2 regions of the Rhodoplanes azumiensis genome follow, and region 1 is predicted to be linked to the other one. Evidence: riboswitches for the same ligand, from Rfam matches in the RefSeq annotation. Region 1 holds a riboswitch; the other holds the start of a gene.
The links. A riboswitch is a leader RNA that binds a small molecule or an ion and turns the genes downstream of it on or off. The one in region 1 is predicted to bind thiamine pyrophosphate.
Positions count from the first base shown of each region.

Region 1 (7,789 bases):
AAGACCGGCCGCATCGTCAACGTCAAGAAGGGCCAGTTCCTGGCGCCTTGGGACATGGCGAACGTCGTCGCCAAGGTGACGGGCGCCGGGAACGCGAACGTGCTGGTGACCGAGCGCGGCGCCTCGTTCGGCTACAACACGCTGGTCTCCGACATGCGGGCGCTGCCGATCCTGGCCCGCACCGGCGCGCCCGTGATCTTCGATGCCACCCATTCGGTGCAGCAGCCGGGCGGGCAGGGGACGTCGTCCGGGGGAGACCGCGCCTTCGTGCCGGTGCTGGCGCGCGCCGCCGTGGCGGTCGGGGTCGCCGGCGTGTTCATCGAGACGCATCCGGACCCGGACCGGGCGCCCTCCGACGGCCCCAACATGGTGCCGCTCGCCGACCTCGAGGGGCTGCTGCGCACCCTCGTCGCCTTCGACCGGCTCGCCAAGCACCACCTCGCCGAACCGGATGATTGAACCTGCGGGCGCGGCGTCGCAACCTAGTGGTGACACGGGGGAGACGCCATGCTGCTGCAATCGCTCGCCGGGCTGCCGGCCTTTCTGGCTTATCTGTGCACGGCGCTGATCGCCTCGATCCTCTACCTCTTGATCTACACGCGCGTCACGCATCACGACGAGTTCGCGCTGATCGCCAAGAATGTGCCGGGAGCCGCCGTGTCGCTCGGGCTGGCGCTGCTCGGCTTCGCCCTGCCGGTCGCCAGCGCCATCGCGCACGCCGCCTCGATCCTCGACTGCGCCGTGTGGAGCCTGATCGCGCTCGCCGTCCAGATCGGCGTCTATTTCCTGGTGCGCCTCCCGGTGCCGGACCTGTCGAACCGCATCGCCGCCGGCCAGCTCGCGCCGGCGATCTGGCTCGGCCTCGCCTCGCTCGCCGCCGGCGCGCTCAATGCCGCCGCGATGTCCTACTGAGCGCGGGCCGAAAGGGCCGAGGACATGAAACGCTCCACCCAGGTCGGGCTGGTGCTGATGTCGGCGCTCGGCGTCGGCGGCACCGCCTACATGCTGATGCCGGGCCGCGACTGCCGGCCGCCGGACACCCCCGAGCAGGCAGCGTTGCACGCGCCGCTGGCGCCCGGCGCCGCCGCTGCGGCCCCGGTGCAGCAGCAGAACTGCGCCCCGCGCGGCTCTTCCGGCTCGTCGGGACGCTGGAGCAGCGGCTCGTCGTGGTGGCACGGCGGCTCGTCGTCGTCCTCGAGCCGGACCGGGCCGGTGGTCGCCAAGGCGGCGAGCGGCACGGCCTCGTCGACCGCGTCGTCGTCTTCGGGAATTGGCTCCACGTTGCGCAGCGGCTTCGGCTCCTTCGCCCGCGCCGTGTCGTCGGGAGGCTGAGCGTGCAGCGCATCGCCTGCCCGGAGCGCGACGACTGGCGCGCGATCGCCGAGACGCACGGCTTCGCGTTCCACACCATCGACGGCGCGCCCTACTGGGACGAGACGGCCTATTACGGCTTCACGCTCGATCAGATCGAGCGCGACATCGAGGCGCCGACCGCCGAGCTCGACGCGATGTGCCGCGAGCTGGTCGCCCGCGCGGTCGGCGACGAGCGGATCCTGACGCTCCTGAAGATCCCGGAAACCTATTGGACCTACATCGCGGCGAGCTTCAAGCGCGGCGACCCCTCGCTCTACGGCCGCTTCGACCTCTGCTACGACGGCACCGGGCCGGCGAAGCTGCTCGAATACAACGCCGACACGCCGACGGCGCTCTACGAGACCGGCGTGTTCCAGTGGTTGTGGCTGGAGGAGGCGATCGCGCGCCAGATCGTCCCGGCCGGCAGCGACCAGTTCAACTCCGTCCACGAGACGCTGATCGCCGGCTGGCGCGCCGTCGCGGAGCAGGTGGGGCGCGGGCTGGGCGAGCCGGTCGGCACCGTGCATCTCGCCGGCGCGCTGGAGAGCGCCGAGGATCTCGGCACGCTCGCCTATCTCGAGGACACGGCCCGGCAGGCCGGCCTCGACACCGTGATGATCGCGATGGACCGCATCGGCCGCAAGCGCAACGGCGATTTCGTCGACGAGCAGGACCGTCCGATGGCGCTCGCCTTCAAGCTCTATCCCTGGGAGTGGATGTTCCGCGAGCCGTTCGGGCGCTATCTGCCGGGCGCGTCGACGCGCTGGATCGAGCCGCCCTGGAAGGCGATCCTGTCGTCGAAAGGGATTCTGCCGCTTCTCTGGTCGATGGCGCCGAACCATCCGAACCTGCTGCCCGCCTATTTCGAGGAGGATCCGGAGGCGGGACAGCTCGGCGAGTCCTACGTGCGAAAGCCGCTCTACTCGCGCGAGGGCGCCAATGTCGCCATGGTGGTGGGCGGCGAGGTGCTCGACTCCGACAGCGGTCCTTACGGCGCCGAGGGATTCGTGCGGCAGGCCGTCGCCGTGCTGCCGCGCACGGCGGGCGGCTATCCGGTGCTCGGCTCGTGGATCGTGAACGGCGCAGCCTGCGGCCTGTCGATCCGCGAGGACGCCTCGCCGATCACCAAGAACACGTCGCGCTTCCTGCCGCACGCGATCCTGCCCTGACGATCCTGCCTGACGGCGGTGCGGCCATGCCGGCGCGCCGCGATCTTGTCGCGGCGATGCGGTGCTGTACAACACCGCGCATGAGCTCTCCCGCCCGCGACGACAGTGCCGACCCGCCGGGGACCGGACGGGTGCTGGCGGTGGTCGCGCTGGCGCTGTTCTCGACCAGCCTGTTCATGCGCGCCATCGATCCGGTGATCCCGCAGATCGCCACCGGCCTGCAGATGGACGTGCGCACGGTCGCGCTGCTCTCCACCGCCTATGCGCTGCCCTATGCGCTCGCCCAGCCGGTGCTCGGCAGCCTCGGGGACACGGTCGGCAAGGTTCTGGTGCTGAAGCTCTGCCTGGTGCTCAGCATCTTCGCCGGCTTCCTCGGCGCCTTGGCGCCGGACTTTCCGACGTTGTTCGGCTCGCGCGTGCTGGTCGGCATGGTGTCGGGCGGCATCTTCCCGATCGCGCTCGCGATCGGCGGCGATCTGGTGCCGGTCGCCAAGCGCCAGATCGCCTTCAGTCGGCTGCTCGCCGCGGCGATGGCGGGCAACGTGCTCGGTTCGCCGCTCGCCGGGCTGATCGCCGACACGGTCGGCTGGCGCGGCGTCTTCGCGCTGGTCGCCGCGATCGCGGTCGTCGCCCTCGCCGCCGTGCAGATCGGCTTTCGCGGGCTCGCGATCGATGTGCGCAGCCGCTTCGAGATGACGACCATCGTGCGCGGCTATCGCGCCGTGTTCCGGAATCCGCTGGCGAAGATCTGCTTCCTGGCCGTGTTCCTGGAGGGCACGTTCCTGCACGGGCTGTTCCCGTTCGTCGCGGCGCTGCTCGCGGGACGCGGCGAGGGGCGCGCCGCGATCGCCGGCGTGGTGATCGCCGGCTTCGCGGTCGGCGGGTTTCTCTATTCGGGCCTGATCTCGGTGCTGCTGCGCCGGCTCGGCGAGCGCGGCCTGATGCGCGGCGGCGGCGCCCTGATGGCGATCGGCCTCGCCGCGGTGACGCTCGGCTTCGCCTGGCCGGTCGAGTTCATGATCTTCATGGTGATAGGGCTCGGCTTCTACTCGCTGCACGGCGTCATCCAGGTCTATGTGACCGAGCTCGCGCCGTCGGCACGCGGCACCGCGGTCGCCATGCACGGGTGCTCGTTCTTCCTCGGCCAGGCGCTCGGCCCGGTCGTCTATCGCACCGGCTTCGATCATGTCGGCGTGTCCGCCACCAGCACGATTGCCGGTCTGATGCTGCTCGGCACCGGATTGATGTGCGCCGTATACTTACGGCGGCCGGCGAAGCCGCAGCCGGCCGGCCCACGCGAGACCTGATCGTCGGACGTTCCCAGGTCGCGCTTGTGCGACCCATCGCGATCGCGCCTTGCCGCTCCGCTCTTGCGGCGGCGGCCCGGATCGTCCATCATTCCCTCACGGCCTGGGGTGCCGCGCCGGTGCGCGGCTGAGATCACACCCACTGAACCTGTCTGGGTCATGCCAGCGAAGGGAGCCGCCGATGGCAGCAGAGTCACGTCCGTATTCCGAGTCCACCGCCGCGCCGGTGCATGACGGCGCGCAGGCGCGCGTGCCCGATGTCGTGATCATCGGGGCCGGGGTTTGCGGCCTGGGCATCGCCTGGCGACTGGCGCAGCGCGGCCTCGCCGTCACGGTGCTCGACAAGGGCGCCCTCGGCGCCGCGGCGAGCTGGGTCGCCGGCGGCATGTTGGCCGCCTGCGCCGAGGCGGAGCCCGGCGAGGAGGCGCTGGTCAGGCTCGGTCGGCACGCGCAAGCCCTGTGGCCCGGCTTCGCGGCCGAGCTTCTGGAGACGACCGGCATCGACGTCGAGCTGCGCACCGAAGGCACCTTGGTGGTGGCGCCGACCGCCGACGAGCGCGCCCGTCTCCTGCATCATCACGCATTCCAGACGAGCCTCGGCCTGACCCTCGACTGGCTGACGCCGGCGGAGGCGCGCCGGCGCGAGCCGCATCTCGCGGCCGGGATCAGCGGAGCCGTGTTCAGCCCCGAGGACCATCAGGTCGCGACCCGGTCGCTCACCACCGCGCTCGTTCGGGCCGCCGAGCGCGCGGGCGTGACGCTGCGGCCGCACACCGCGGTCGTGCGCATCGTCGTCGAGAACGGCCGTGCCACCGGGGTGGAGCTGACCGACGGCACCCGCGTTGCCGCCGGCACCGTGGTGCTGGCCGCCGGGGCCTGGTCGCGCGGCATCGAGGGCGTGCCTCCCGCCGCCCGCCCGCCGGTGCGGCCGATCAAGGGGCAGGTGATCGTCCTGACGATGGATGCGGCGGCGCCGCTGCTGACTCACGTTCTGTGGGCGCCGGGCTGCTATCTGGTGCCGCGGCGCGACGGCCATCTGATCCTCGGCGCGACCGTCGAGGAGAAGGGGTTCGACACGGCGATCACGGCCGGCGGCCTCTTCGCGTTGCTGGAGGCGGCGTGGCGGGTGCTGCCGGCGATCGAGGAGCTGCCGATCGTCGACACGGTCGTCGGCCATCGGCCGGGCAGCCGCGACGACGCGCCGATCCTCGGCGCCTCCGAGGTGCCGGGGCTCGTCTACGCCACCGGCCACCATCGCAACGGCATTCTGCTGGCCCCGGTGACGGCCGACGCCGTCGCGCGGCTGGTGGCGGGCGAGGGGACCGATCCGGCCATCGCCGCGTTCGGCATGGAGCGGTTTTCGACCAAGGCCGCGGCCTGACCCGCACGAGGAACAGAGACATGGCCGATACAGCAACAGCGTCCTACGGCGCCGAAGAGACCAATCCGAGGGACACCATCACAGTGAACGGCGCCGCCGAGCCGCGCACCGCGACGACGATCGCGGCACTGCTGGCCGAGAAGGACATCGCCACCGGCACCCGCGGCATCGCGGTCGCCGTCAACGGACGGGTGGTGCCGCGCGCCGCCTGGGCTACCGCGGCGCTCGCGAGCGGCGACGCCGTCGAGATCGTGCGGGCGAGGCCCGGAGGCTGACATGAGCATCGACACGAAGACCCGAGAGGCCGAGATCCCGGAGACCAAGGTTGCCGACCCGCTGGTGATCGCCGGGCGGACCTTCACGTCGCGCCTGTTCCTCGGCACGGCCGGCTATCCGAACCGCACCGTGATGCTCGACGCCGTCGCGGCGAGCGGCACCGAAATGGTGACGGCGGCGATCCGAAGGATCAGCCTCGCCGGCGAGGAGGAGAGCCTGGTCGACCTGATCGGCGACAAGGCGCATTTCCTGCCCAACACGGCCGGGTGCCAGACGGCCCGCGACGCCGTGCTGACCGCCGAGCTGGCCCGCGAGGCGCTCGGCACCGACTGGATCAAGCTCGAGGTCATCGGCGACCGTGAGCTCCTCTATCCCGACGTGGAGGAACTCCTGCGAGCGACCGAGACGCTGGTCGCCGCCGGCTTCACGGTTCTGCCGTACTGCAACGACGACCCGATCACCTGCCGCAAGCTCGCCGATGTGGGCGCCGCGGCCGTGATGCCGCTCGGGGCGCCGATCGGCTCCGGGCTCGGCATCTGCAACCCGGTGATGATCGAGACGATCTGCGCCCGCTCGCCCGTGCCGGTGGTGCTCGACGCCGGCATCGGCACGGCGTCGGAGGCGGCGCTCGCCATGGAGCTCGGCTGCGCGGCCGTGCTGCTCAACACGGCGGTGTCGAAGGCGAACGACCCGGTCCGGATGGCCGCCGCCATGCGGGCCGGCGTCGAGGCGGGGCGGCTGGCGTCGCGCGCCGGGCGCATCCCGCGGAAACGCTACGCCGAGCCGTCGAGCCCGCAGCTCGGCCTGGTCGGAACGTGAGGCGTTCGACACACGGCCGTCGCTCGTCATGGCCGGCCTATTGCCGGCCATCCGCGATCGTCGGCCGCGCGTCGGGGCAGGAAGGACGTGGATGGCCGGGACGAGCCCCGCCATGACGGCGCTGGAGTGTTTCGGCCGGCTGCCGGCGCCACTACTGCTGGTCACCGACCGGCGGCAGGCGGCGCGGCCGCTGGCCGAGATCCTGGAAGCGGCCTTCGCGGCCGGGTGCCGGTTCGCCAGCATCCGCGAGAACGATCTGAGCGAACCCGCGCAAGTTGCCTTGGCACAAGAGCTATCGCCGATCGCAGAACGGCACGGCGCGACCCTGGTGCTGCACGGCCGACCGGAGGTCGCGCGCGCCGCCGGCCTCGCCGGCGTGCATCTGCGCGGCGGGTCCGACGCTCGACCCGCCCGCGACCTGTTCGGGCCGACGGGGCTGATCGGCGTCTCGGTGCATGCGCCGGCCGAGGCGGCGCGGCTCGACCCCGACCTCGTCGCCTGGGCGGTCGCCGGCCCGGCCTTCGCCACGGCCAGCAAGCCCGGCTACGGCCCGCCGCTCGGCCCGGCCGGCGTCGGCGCCGTCGCGGCCGTTGCGGCGGTCCCGGTCCTGGCGATCGGCGGCGTCACGGCGGCGGCCGTCCCGGACCTGGTCGCGGCCGGAGCGGCCGGCGTCGCCGTGATGGGCGCCGTGATGCGGGCCGCGGACCCGGGCGGCGAGATCCGATCGCTGCTCGCCGCGCTGGCTGCCGCGGCGGCGCCTCAGCCGCGCCCCCGGTAGGTGGGAACCCCTTGGTCCGGCACCCAGACGCCGGCCGGCAGCTTCCCGGCCTGGAAGAACACGTCGATCGGCATGCCGCCGCGCGGATAGAAGTAACCGCCGATCCGCAGCCAGCGCGGCTTCAGGGCACCGACCAGCCGCTTGCCGATCGCCACGGTGCAATCCTCGTGAAATGAACCGTGGTTGCGGAAGCTGTTGAGATACAGCTTCAAGGATTTCGATTCGACCAGCCAGGCGGCCGGGACGTAGTCGATGACCAGGGTCGCGAAGTCCGGCTGGCCCGTCACCGGGCACAGCGAGGTGAACTCGGGGAACGTGAAGCGCGCCACATAGGGCGTGTCGGCATGCGGGTTCGGCACCCGATCGAGCGTCGCCGTCGCGGGCGAAACGGGGATCGGGGTCGGGGTTCCGAGCTGCAGCGGGGCCGCGGCGGCGCGGCGGCCGGACGGCGGGCGGGGGGAGCGAGGCATGTCGTTCTCCGGTCGCGCGGGGCGACCATGATGGCTCGGCGTGCGCGAGCATCGAGCATGATGCCGCGGCATGCGCCGAGGACGCTTGGCCGGTACGGTTCGGCCTGTTAAGACACCTGCACCCCCCAGACAAGCCATGCGGGAGCCATTGATGACCGCCATCGTGGACATAATCGGCCGCGAGATTCTCGATAGTCGCGGCAATCCGACCGTCGAGGTCGACGTGGTGCTCGACG
Region 1 is NZ_JBHUIW010000001.1:268,524-276,312, reverse strand. It holds gene kdsA (3-deoxy-8-phosphooctulonate synthase) at 1-459, shown strand, start outside; gene ACFSOX_RS01305 (DUF350 domain-containing protein) at 508-912, shown strand; gene ACFSOX_RS01300 (hypothetical protein) at 937-1,332, shown strand; gene ACFSOX_RS01295 (glutathionylspermidine synthase family protein) at 1,335-2,522, shown strand; gene ACFSOX_RS01290 (MFS transporter) at 2,603-3,829, shown strand; TPP riboswitch at 3,923-4,020, shown strand; gene thiO (glycine oxidase ThiO) at 4,011-5,210, shown strand; gene thiS (sulfur carrier protein ThiS) at 5,231-5,485, shown strand; gene thiG (thiazole synthase) at 5,487-6,305, shown strand; gene ACFSOX_RS01270 (thiamine phosphate synthase) at 6,397-7,083, shown strand; gene queF (preQ(1) synthase) at 7,065-7,553, opposite strand; gene eno (phosphopyruvate hydratase) at 7,705-7,789, shown strand, end outside.

Region 2 (7,789 bases), on a different contig from region 1:
CGGATCGCTCATCTGGCGCATCACGATCCGCTCACCGACCTGCCCAACCGCCTGCTGTTCCGCACCCGCATGGACGCCGCGCTCGCGCGGCTCGACCGCGACGGCGCGGGGTTCGCGACGTTCGTGTTCGACATCGACCTGTTCAAGTCGGTCAACGACTCGCTCGGGCATTCGGGCGGCGACGCTCTGCTCGAGGCCGTGGCCGAGCGGGTGCGCTCCTGCATCGGGCCGGCCGACACGGTCGGCCGCATCGGCGGCGACGAGTTCGCCGTGATCCAGCTCGTCGACGGCCCGCCCCGCGCCGCGGCGGCGGCGCTGGCCGAGCGGCTGCTCCAGCGCGTCCGCGCCCCCTACGAGATCGACGGCAAGCGGATCGTCATCGGCATCTCGATCGGCATCGCGGTCGCCCCGAATGACGGCCGCACGTCGAGCGGCATCCTGCGCAACGCCGATCTCGCGCTCTACCGCGCCAAGACGGACGGCCGCGGCTGCTATCGCTTCTTCGCGCCCGCGATGGACACCGACGTGCGGCTGCAACGCGCCTTCGAGCTGCAGCTGCGCGAGGCGCTGCCGCGGCGGGAGTTCGAGCTGCACTACCAGCCCATCGTCGACCTCTCGACCTGCCGCCCCTGCGCCGTCGAGGCGCTGGTGCGCTGGCGCCATCCCGAGCACGGCCTGATCCCGCCCGACAAGTTCATCCCCGTCGCCGAGGAGATCGGCCTGATCGGTCCGCTCGGCGAATGGATCCTCGCCACCGCCTGCCGCACCGCCGCGGAGTGGCCGTCCGACATCCGCCTCGCCGTCAATCTCTCGGCCAAGCAGGTCGTCGGCGGCGATCTGGTCGAGGTCGTCCGCCGGGCGCTCGCCGACACCGGCCTTCCGGCCGGCCGTCTCGAGCTCGAGATCACCGAGTCGGTGCTGCTGCAGAAGGACCACGACAGCCTCGCGGTGCTGCACGGGCTCACGGCGCTCGGCGTCCACGTCGTGCTCGACGATTTCGGCACCGGCTACTCGTCGCTGAGCTATCTGCAGCTCTTCCCGTTCAGCAAGATCAAGATCGACCGCACCTTCGTGGCCGAGCTGACGACCCGGGCCGATTGCGCCGCGATCGTCTCCAGCGTGACGACGCTCGCCAGGGCGCTCGCGATGAGCACCACGGCGGAGGGCGTCGAGACCTGGGACCAGGTCGCGCTGCTGCGCGCCGCCGGCTGCCGGGAGGCCCAGGGCTGGCTGTTCGGGCGGCCGGTGCCGGCCGCCGCACTGTCGTTCGAGCCCACGGCCGCGTGCGCGCCCGCGGCGGCGTGACCGGCTGCCCCGCCGCGGTCCTCCGCACGCGCCGGCACGGCGCCGGAAACGGCCGAGGACCGATCGGCTCGTCGGCCTGGATTAACCGACTGGTAGCTCGGTCGTGATACGTCGTTGTTCCGAACGGCCGAACCACGCGTCCCTGGTCCCACACGGCCGGTGACCCGGTGGATCGCCGGCCGGCGGTCCGCCCGGTCCGGCTCGCAGCGACGGACAGGTCTCGACGTCAGGAACGCCCAGGCGCCCATCCGCCATGCCGTCAGCTTCGCCACATCGTCATTGGGCTTCGTTCGGCACCCTCATCGCCGTGACCGCCTCGGTGATCGCGGCCTCGGCCCTGGCGATCGGGGTCGCGGTCTGGCAGCTCCGTTCCGACGCCATCGCTTCGGCAAACGAGGACTCGGCCAATCTGGCGACCGTGCTGGCCGATCAGATCAACCGCGTCGTCCAGCCGATCGACGCGGCCCTGGTCGACCTCGCACGCCACCGGCTGACGGCCGAGCAGGTGCGCGACATGCTCGGCACCGCCCGGGTCCACGACGATCTGCGCGAGCGGCTGGCCGGCCTGCCGCAGGCGACCGCCATCGTGATCGCCGACGCGACGGGCGAGCTCGTCAACTGGTCGCTCGACTGGCCGGTACGGCCGCTGAACTTTCGCGGCCGCCCCTTCCATCAGGACTTTCTCGGCACGACCGACGACGCACTGCGCGTGAGCGGGCCGCTCCACAGCCGCATCAGCAGCACCCACGTCGTCCTGTTCAGCCGCCGTATCGCGGCACCGGACGGCACCCTCGGCGGCGTGGTCGCCATGGGCGTCCCGATCGACTACTTCCGCAACGTCTACGACTCGATCGCACCGCTCGCGGCACGCTCCTTCGCGTTGCTGCGTTCCGACGGAACCGTTCTGGCGCGCTTCCCGACCGAGCTCGAGCCGAGCGGGACGCCGATCCACGACCTGAGCTGGTTCGCGGCGGCGGCGCGGGGCGGCGGCTTCTACACGACCCGCGACCCGCAGACCGGCGAGACGCGACTCGTCGCGGTCCGCCCGGTCCCGGGGCACCCGCTGTTCGTCAATGTCGCCATCACCGAGAGTGCGGCCCTCGCCACCTGGGAGCATCGGGCGCTGTGGATCGGCCTCGGCACCCTGCTCGGCTTCCTGTGCTGCGCCGCGCTGCTCAGCGGCCTGGTGCGCAAGTCGCGCCGGCTCGAACAGACGTCCAGCCAGCTCGACGCCGCCCTCAACAACATGTCCCACGGGCTGTGCATGTTCGACCGCGACGGCCGGCTGATCCTGCACAATGCCCGCTACCGCCAGATGTACGGCCTCGCCGCCGACGCGGTGCGCCCGGGCACCTCGCTGCGCGAGCTGCTGCGGCTGCGCACCGAGGCCGGAACGGTGTGCGCCGATCCGGAGTCCTACCTGGCGGAGCTGACCGGCGCGATCTCGCGCGACACCGCCACCCACGTGATGACGCGCCTCGGCGACGGCCGGGTCATCGCCGTGCTCAACGACCCGACCGGCGACGGCGGCTGGATCTCGGTGCACGAGGACATCACCGAGCGCACCCAGGCCGAGCAGCGCATCGCCCACATGGCGCGGCACGACGCGCTGACCGACCTCGCCAATCGCCTGCTGTTCCGCGAGCGGATGGACGAGGCGATCGCCCGCCTGGGCCGCACCGGCAAGAGCTTCGCGGTGCTGATCTTCGACATCGACCTGTTCAAGTCGGTCAACGACTCGCTCGGCCATTCGGGCGGAGACGCGCTGCTCGAGGCCGTGGCCGAGCGCCTGCGCCGCACCGCCTCGCCGGACGACACGCTCGGCCGCATCGGCGGCGACGAGTTCGCCGTCATCCAGCACTGCCACGACGACCCGCGCGGCGAGACCGGCGCGCGGGCCGAACGGCTGCTCGACGAGCTGCGCGCCCCCTACGAGATCGAGGGCAAGCGGATCGTCATCGGCATCTCGATCGGCGTCGCCATCGCCCCCGACGACGGCACCGAGCCCAGCCAGATCCTGCGCAACGCCGATCTGGCGCTCTACCGCGCCAAGGGCGACGGCCGCGGCTGCTACCGCTTCTTCGAGCCGGCCATGGACGCCGACGCACAGCTCCAGCGCGAGTTCGAGTTCGAGCTGCGCGAGGCGCTGGTGCGCAAGGAGTTCGAGATCCACTTCCAGCCGATCGTCGACATCGCCACCTGCCGGCCGTGCGCCGTCGAGGCGCTGGTGCGCTGGCGCCATCCCGACCACGGCCTGATCCCGCCCGACAAGTTCATCCCCGTCGCCGAGGAGATCGGCCTGATCATCCCGCTCGGCGAATGGATCCTCGACACCGCCTGCCGCATCGCCGCGGCGTGGCCCGCCGACGTGCGCCTCGCCGTCAACCTCTCGGCCGTGCAGTTCCGCTCCGGCAACCTGGTCGAGGTGGTGCGCGACGCGCTCGCCCGCAGTGGCCTGCCGGCGGCGCGGCTGGAACTGGAGATCACCGAGTCGGTGCTGCTGCAGAAGGACCACGGCGGCCTCGCCGTGCTGCACGACCTCGCCGCGCTCGGCGTCCACATCGTTCTCGACGACTTCGGCACCGGCTACTCGTCGCTGAGCTACCTGCAGCTCTTCCCGTTCAGCAAGATCAAGATCGACAAGTCGTTCGTCGCCGACCTGCCGACCCGCTCCGACTGCGCCGCGATCGTCTGCACGGTCGTGAACCTCGCCAAGGCGCTCGACATGGGCACCACGGCGGAGGGCGTCGAGACCGTCGAGCAGCTGGAGCTGCTGCGCGCCGCCGGCTGCCGCGAGGCGCAGGGCTGGCTGTTCGGCCGGCCGGGCGTCGCGGGCGCGCTCGTGCTCGACCAGCCGCTCGCCGCCCCGCGCGCTCCGGCTTCCGCCCCCGCGGTCGGGCGGCGTGGCGCCGAGAGCGACGCCGGTGGCCGGCTGCCGACCCGGCGCGTCGTCGGACCGTCGCATTGACAGGTCTCCGTTCTGCCGTACATTGAGACTTCGTTCCGAGGGGTGCTCCGGAAGGAGCTGAGAGACCGTCGGCCGCGCAGTCCCGCCGTCGCTCCGGAGCCGATCACACGCTCGATCGCTCCGGTTCCGGTGATCCGCAAGGCACCACGGAAACCCTTTGAACCTGATCCGGGTCATGCCGGCGAAGGGACAGGGACCATTCCCATACCGACGCATGCTGTTGCCGGACACCCATTCACGGGAGGCTCCGAATGAACAAGCACACCCCCAAAGACGCGCTCGCCGTTCCGACCGTCACGACCGGGCCGATCGCCGGCTCGCGCAAGGCCTACACGACGCCCGATGCCGCGCCCGACCTGAAGGTGCCGCTGCGCGAGATCGTGCTGAGCGACGCCGCCGGCGAGCCGCCCGTGCCGGTCTACGACGCCTCCGGCCCCTACACGGATCCGACCGCCACCATCGACGTGGAGAAGGGCCTGCCGCGCCATCGCACCGCCTGGGTGAGCGAGCGCGGCGGCGTCGAGACCTATCAGGGCCGTCCGATCAAGCCGGTCGACAACGGCAACGTCACGGGCGCCCATCTGGCCCGCTCCTTCCCGACCGTGCATGCTCCCCTGAGAGCGCTCGAAGGCAAGCCCGTCACCCAGTACGAATGGGCAAAAGCCGGCGTGATCACCAAGGAGATGATCTACGTCGCCGAGCGCGAGAACCTGGGGCGCAAGCGGATGCTCGATCGCGCCGCGAGCGCGCTCGCCGACGGCGAGAGCTTCGGCGCGTCGCTGCCGGCCTTCGTGACGCCGGAGTTCGTGAGGAGCGAAATTGCCCGGGGCCGCGCCATCATCCCGGCCAACGTCAACCACGCCGAGCTCGAGCCGATGATCATCGGCCGCAACTTCCTCACCAAGATCAACGCGAACATCGGCAACTCCGCCGTGACCTCGTCGGTCGAGGAGGAGATCGACAAGATGGTGTGGGCGATCCGCTGGGGCGCCGACACCGTGATGGATCTCTCCACCGGCCGCAACATCCACAACACGCGCGAGTGGATCATCCGCAACGCGCCCGTGCCGATCGGCACGGTGCCGATCTATCAGGCGCTCGAGAAGGTCGACGGCGATCCGGTCAAGCTCGACTGGGAGGTCTACAAGGACACGCTGATCGAACAGTGCGAGCAGGGCGTCGACTACTTCACCATCCACGCCGGCGTGCGGCTCGCCTATGTGCCGCTCACCGCCAGCCGCGTCACCGGCATCGTCTCGCGCGGCGGCTCGATCATGGCGAAGTGGTGCCTGGCGCATCACCGCGAGTCGTTCCTCTACGAGCGGTTCGAGGAGATCTGCGAGATCATGCGGCGCTACGACGTGTCGTTCTCGCTCGGTGACGGCCTGCGTCCGGGCTCGATCGCCGACGCCAACGACCGCGCCCAGTTCGCGGAACTCGAGACGCTGGGCGAATTGACCAAGATCGCCTGGGCGAAGGGCTGCCAAGTGATGATCGAGGGCCCCGGCCACGTGCCGATGCACAAGATCAAGATCAACATGGACAAGCAGCTGAAGGAGTGCGGCGAGGCGCCGTTCTACACGCTAGGCCCGCTGACGACCGACATCGCGCCGGGCTACGACCACATCACGTCGGGCATCGGCGCCGCCATGATCGGCTGGTTCGGCTGCGCCATGCTGTGCTACGTGACGCCGAAGGAACACCTGGGACTCCCCGACCGCGACGACGTGAAGACCGGCGTGATCACCTACAAGATCGCGGCGCACGCCGCCGATCTGGCGAAGGGCCACCCGGCCGCGCAGATCCGCGACGACGCGCTGTCGCGCGCCCGCTTCGAGTTCCGCTGGGAGGATCAGTTCAACCTCGGCCTCGACCCCGACACGGCGCGCGGCTTCCACGACGAGACGCTGCCCAAGGAGGCCCACAAGGTCGCGCATTTCTGCTCGATGTGCGGGCCGAAATTCTGCTCGATGAAGATCACGCAGGACGTGCGGGACTACGCGGCCGGGCTCGGCGACAACGAGAAGGCGGCGCTCTATCCGGTCGACACGGCGCAGGCCGACGCCGCCGCCGGCATGAAGCAGATGTCGGACAAGTTCCTGAAGATGGGCGGCCAGGTCTATGTCGAGGCCGACGCCGTCAAGGACAGCAACAAGGCGCTGTGAGGGAAAGAAGCGACATCGTGTGGGATCGTGTAGCGTGGGCAAAGGTGCGCCGCAGGCCCGCCGTGCCCACGCGGTCGACCGGCACGAACAGACGTCGGGTGGACAAAGCCGCGAAAGCGGCGTGCCCACGCGGGCTCGGACGAGAAGGCTCCGGCGATGTCGCGCTATCGCCGCATGACGATCGACGGCGGGATCTTCTTCTTCACGGTCGTGCTCGCCGACCGATCGAGCACGCTCCTCGTCGACCACATCGCCCGGCTGCGCCGCATCCACGAGTCGGTGAGAAAGCGCCTTCCTTTCGAGGTCGTCGCCGTCTGCGTGCTGCCCGACCACATTCACGTGATCTGGGCCTTACCCGTACACGACTCGAACTATTCGCTCCGTTGGAGCCTCATCAAGAGCGGCTTCTCGCGCGGGCTGGTGGTCGACACGGTGCGCTCGCCGAGCAAGGCCAGGAAGCGCGAGCGAGGCGTTTGGCAACGCCGATATTGGGAGCACACGATCCGCGACGACGCCGATCTCGCGCGGCATGTCGATTACATCCATTTCAATCCCGTGAGACACGGCCACGTGTCCCGCGTCGTCGATTGGCCGTACAGCAGCTTCCACCGCTATGTGCGCGACGGCATTCTCGCGTCGGATTGGGCCGGCGACGCGCTGGACCTCGGCGGGCAATTCGGTGAATGATCCGCGTGGGCACGGCGCTCCGCGCCTTTGCCCACCCTACAGGTACTGACAGTTCTCTAGCCGCCACATTGGGGCCGTGTTGCTCGCCAGCCCCCCTACTTCAGCGACAGCGCCATGCCGCTGAGGTCGAGATTGGCGATCAGGCCGACCTGGCGGCCTTGAAGCTCGAGGACGGCGCCCTTCTGGTTGCGCAGCACGATCGCCTGGGCGCCCGGGCCGAGCGCCCCGCCGGCCCCGGCCGCGCCGTAGACGCCGGCGACGTCGGAGGGCCGCGCGATGTTGCTCACCCGGCCGTAGAGGTTCGCCTTGGAGGCGCCGAAGACGAGGCCGGCCGACAGGCCGCCGATCGAGAGCCGGTACTTCTTGCCCTGGAAGGTCAGCGTGCCGCTGCCGCCGGAGCCGCCGATCACCCAGCCGCCCTTGTAGATGGTGAGCGACACGGAGCCGCTGTCGGCCTGCGCGGCCGAGCCGGCGGCCAGCATCCCGGCGGCGACCACGGCGGCGGCGACGGACGCGGCCCGGACTCGCGAAGCGATCGACATGTAGGTGCTCTCCCATGGGGCGATGTCGCCCGATTTCCGAATCAGCCGGCGCGGACTCTCCGCCACGACTGCGGCGGCACCGCGGTGAGGGACGTGGAGACGGACGCGGTGAGGGACGCGGA
Region 2 is NZ_JBHUIW010000030.1:8,680-16,468, reverse strand. It holds gene ACFSOX_RS20580 (bifunctional diguanylate cyclase/phosphodiesterase) at 1-1,305, shown strand, start outside; gene ACFSOX_RS20575 (bifunctional diguanylate cyclase/phosphodiesterase) at 1,559-4,273, shown strand; TPP riboswitch at 4,302-4,481, shown strand; gene thiC (phosphomethylpyrimidine synthase ThiC) at 4,525-6,438, shown strand; gene ACFSOX_RS20565 (REP-associated tyrosine transposase) at 6,595-7,125, shown strand; gene ACFSOX_RS20560 (hypothetical protein) at 7,221-7,667, opposite strand; gene ACFSOX_RS20555 (hypothetical protein) at 7,709-7,789, opposite strand, start outside.
Region 2: another riboswitch for thiamine pyrophosphate. It lies ahead of thiC (phosphomethylpyrimidine synthase ThiC); the one in region 1 lies ahead of thiO (glycine oxidase ThiO).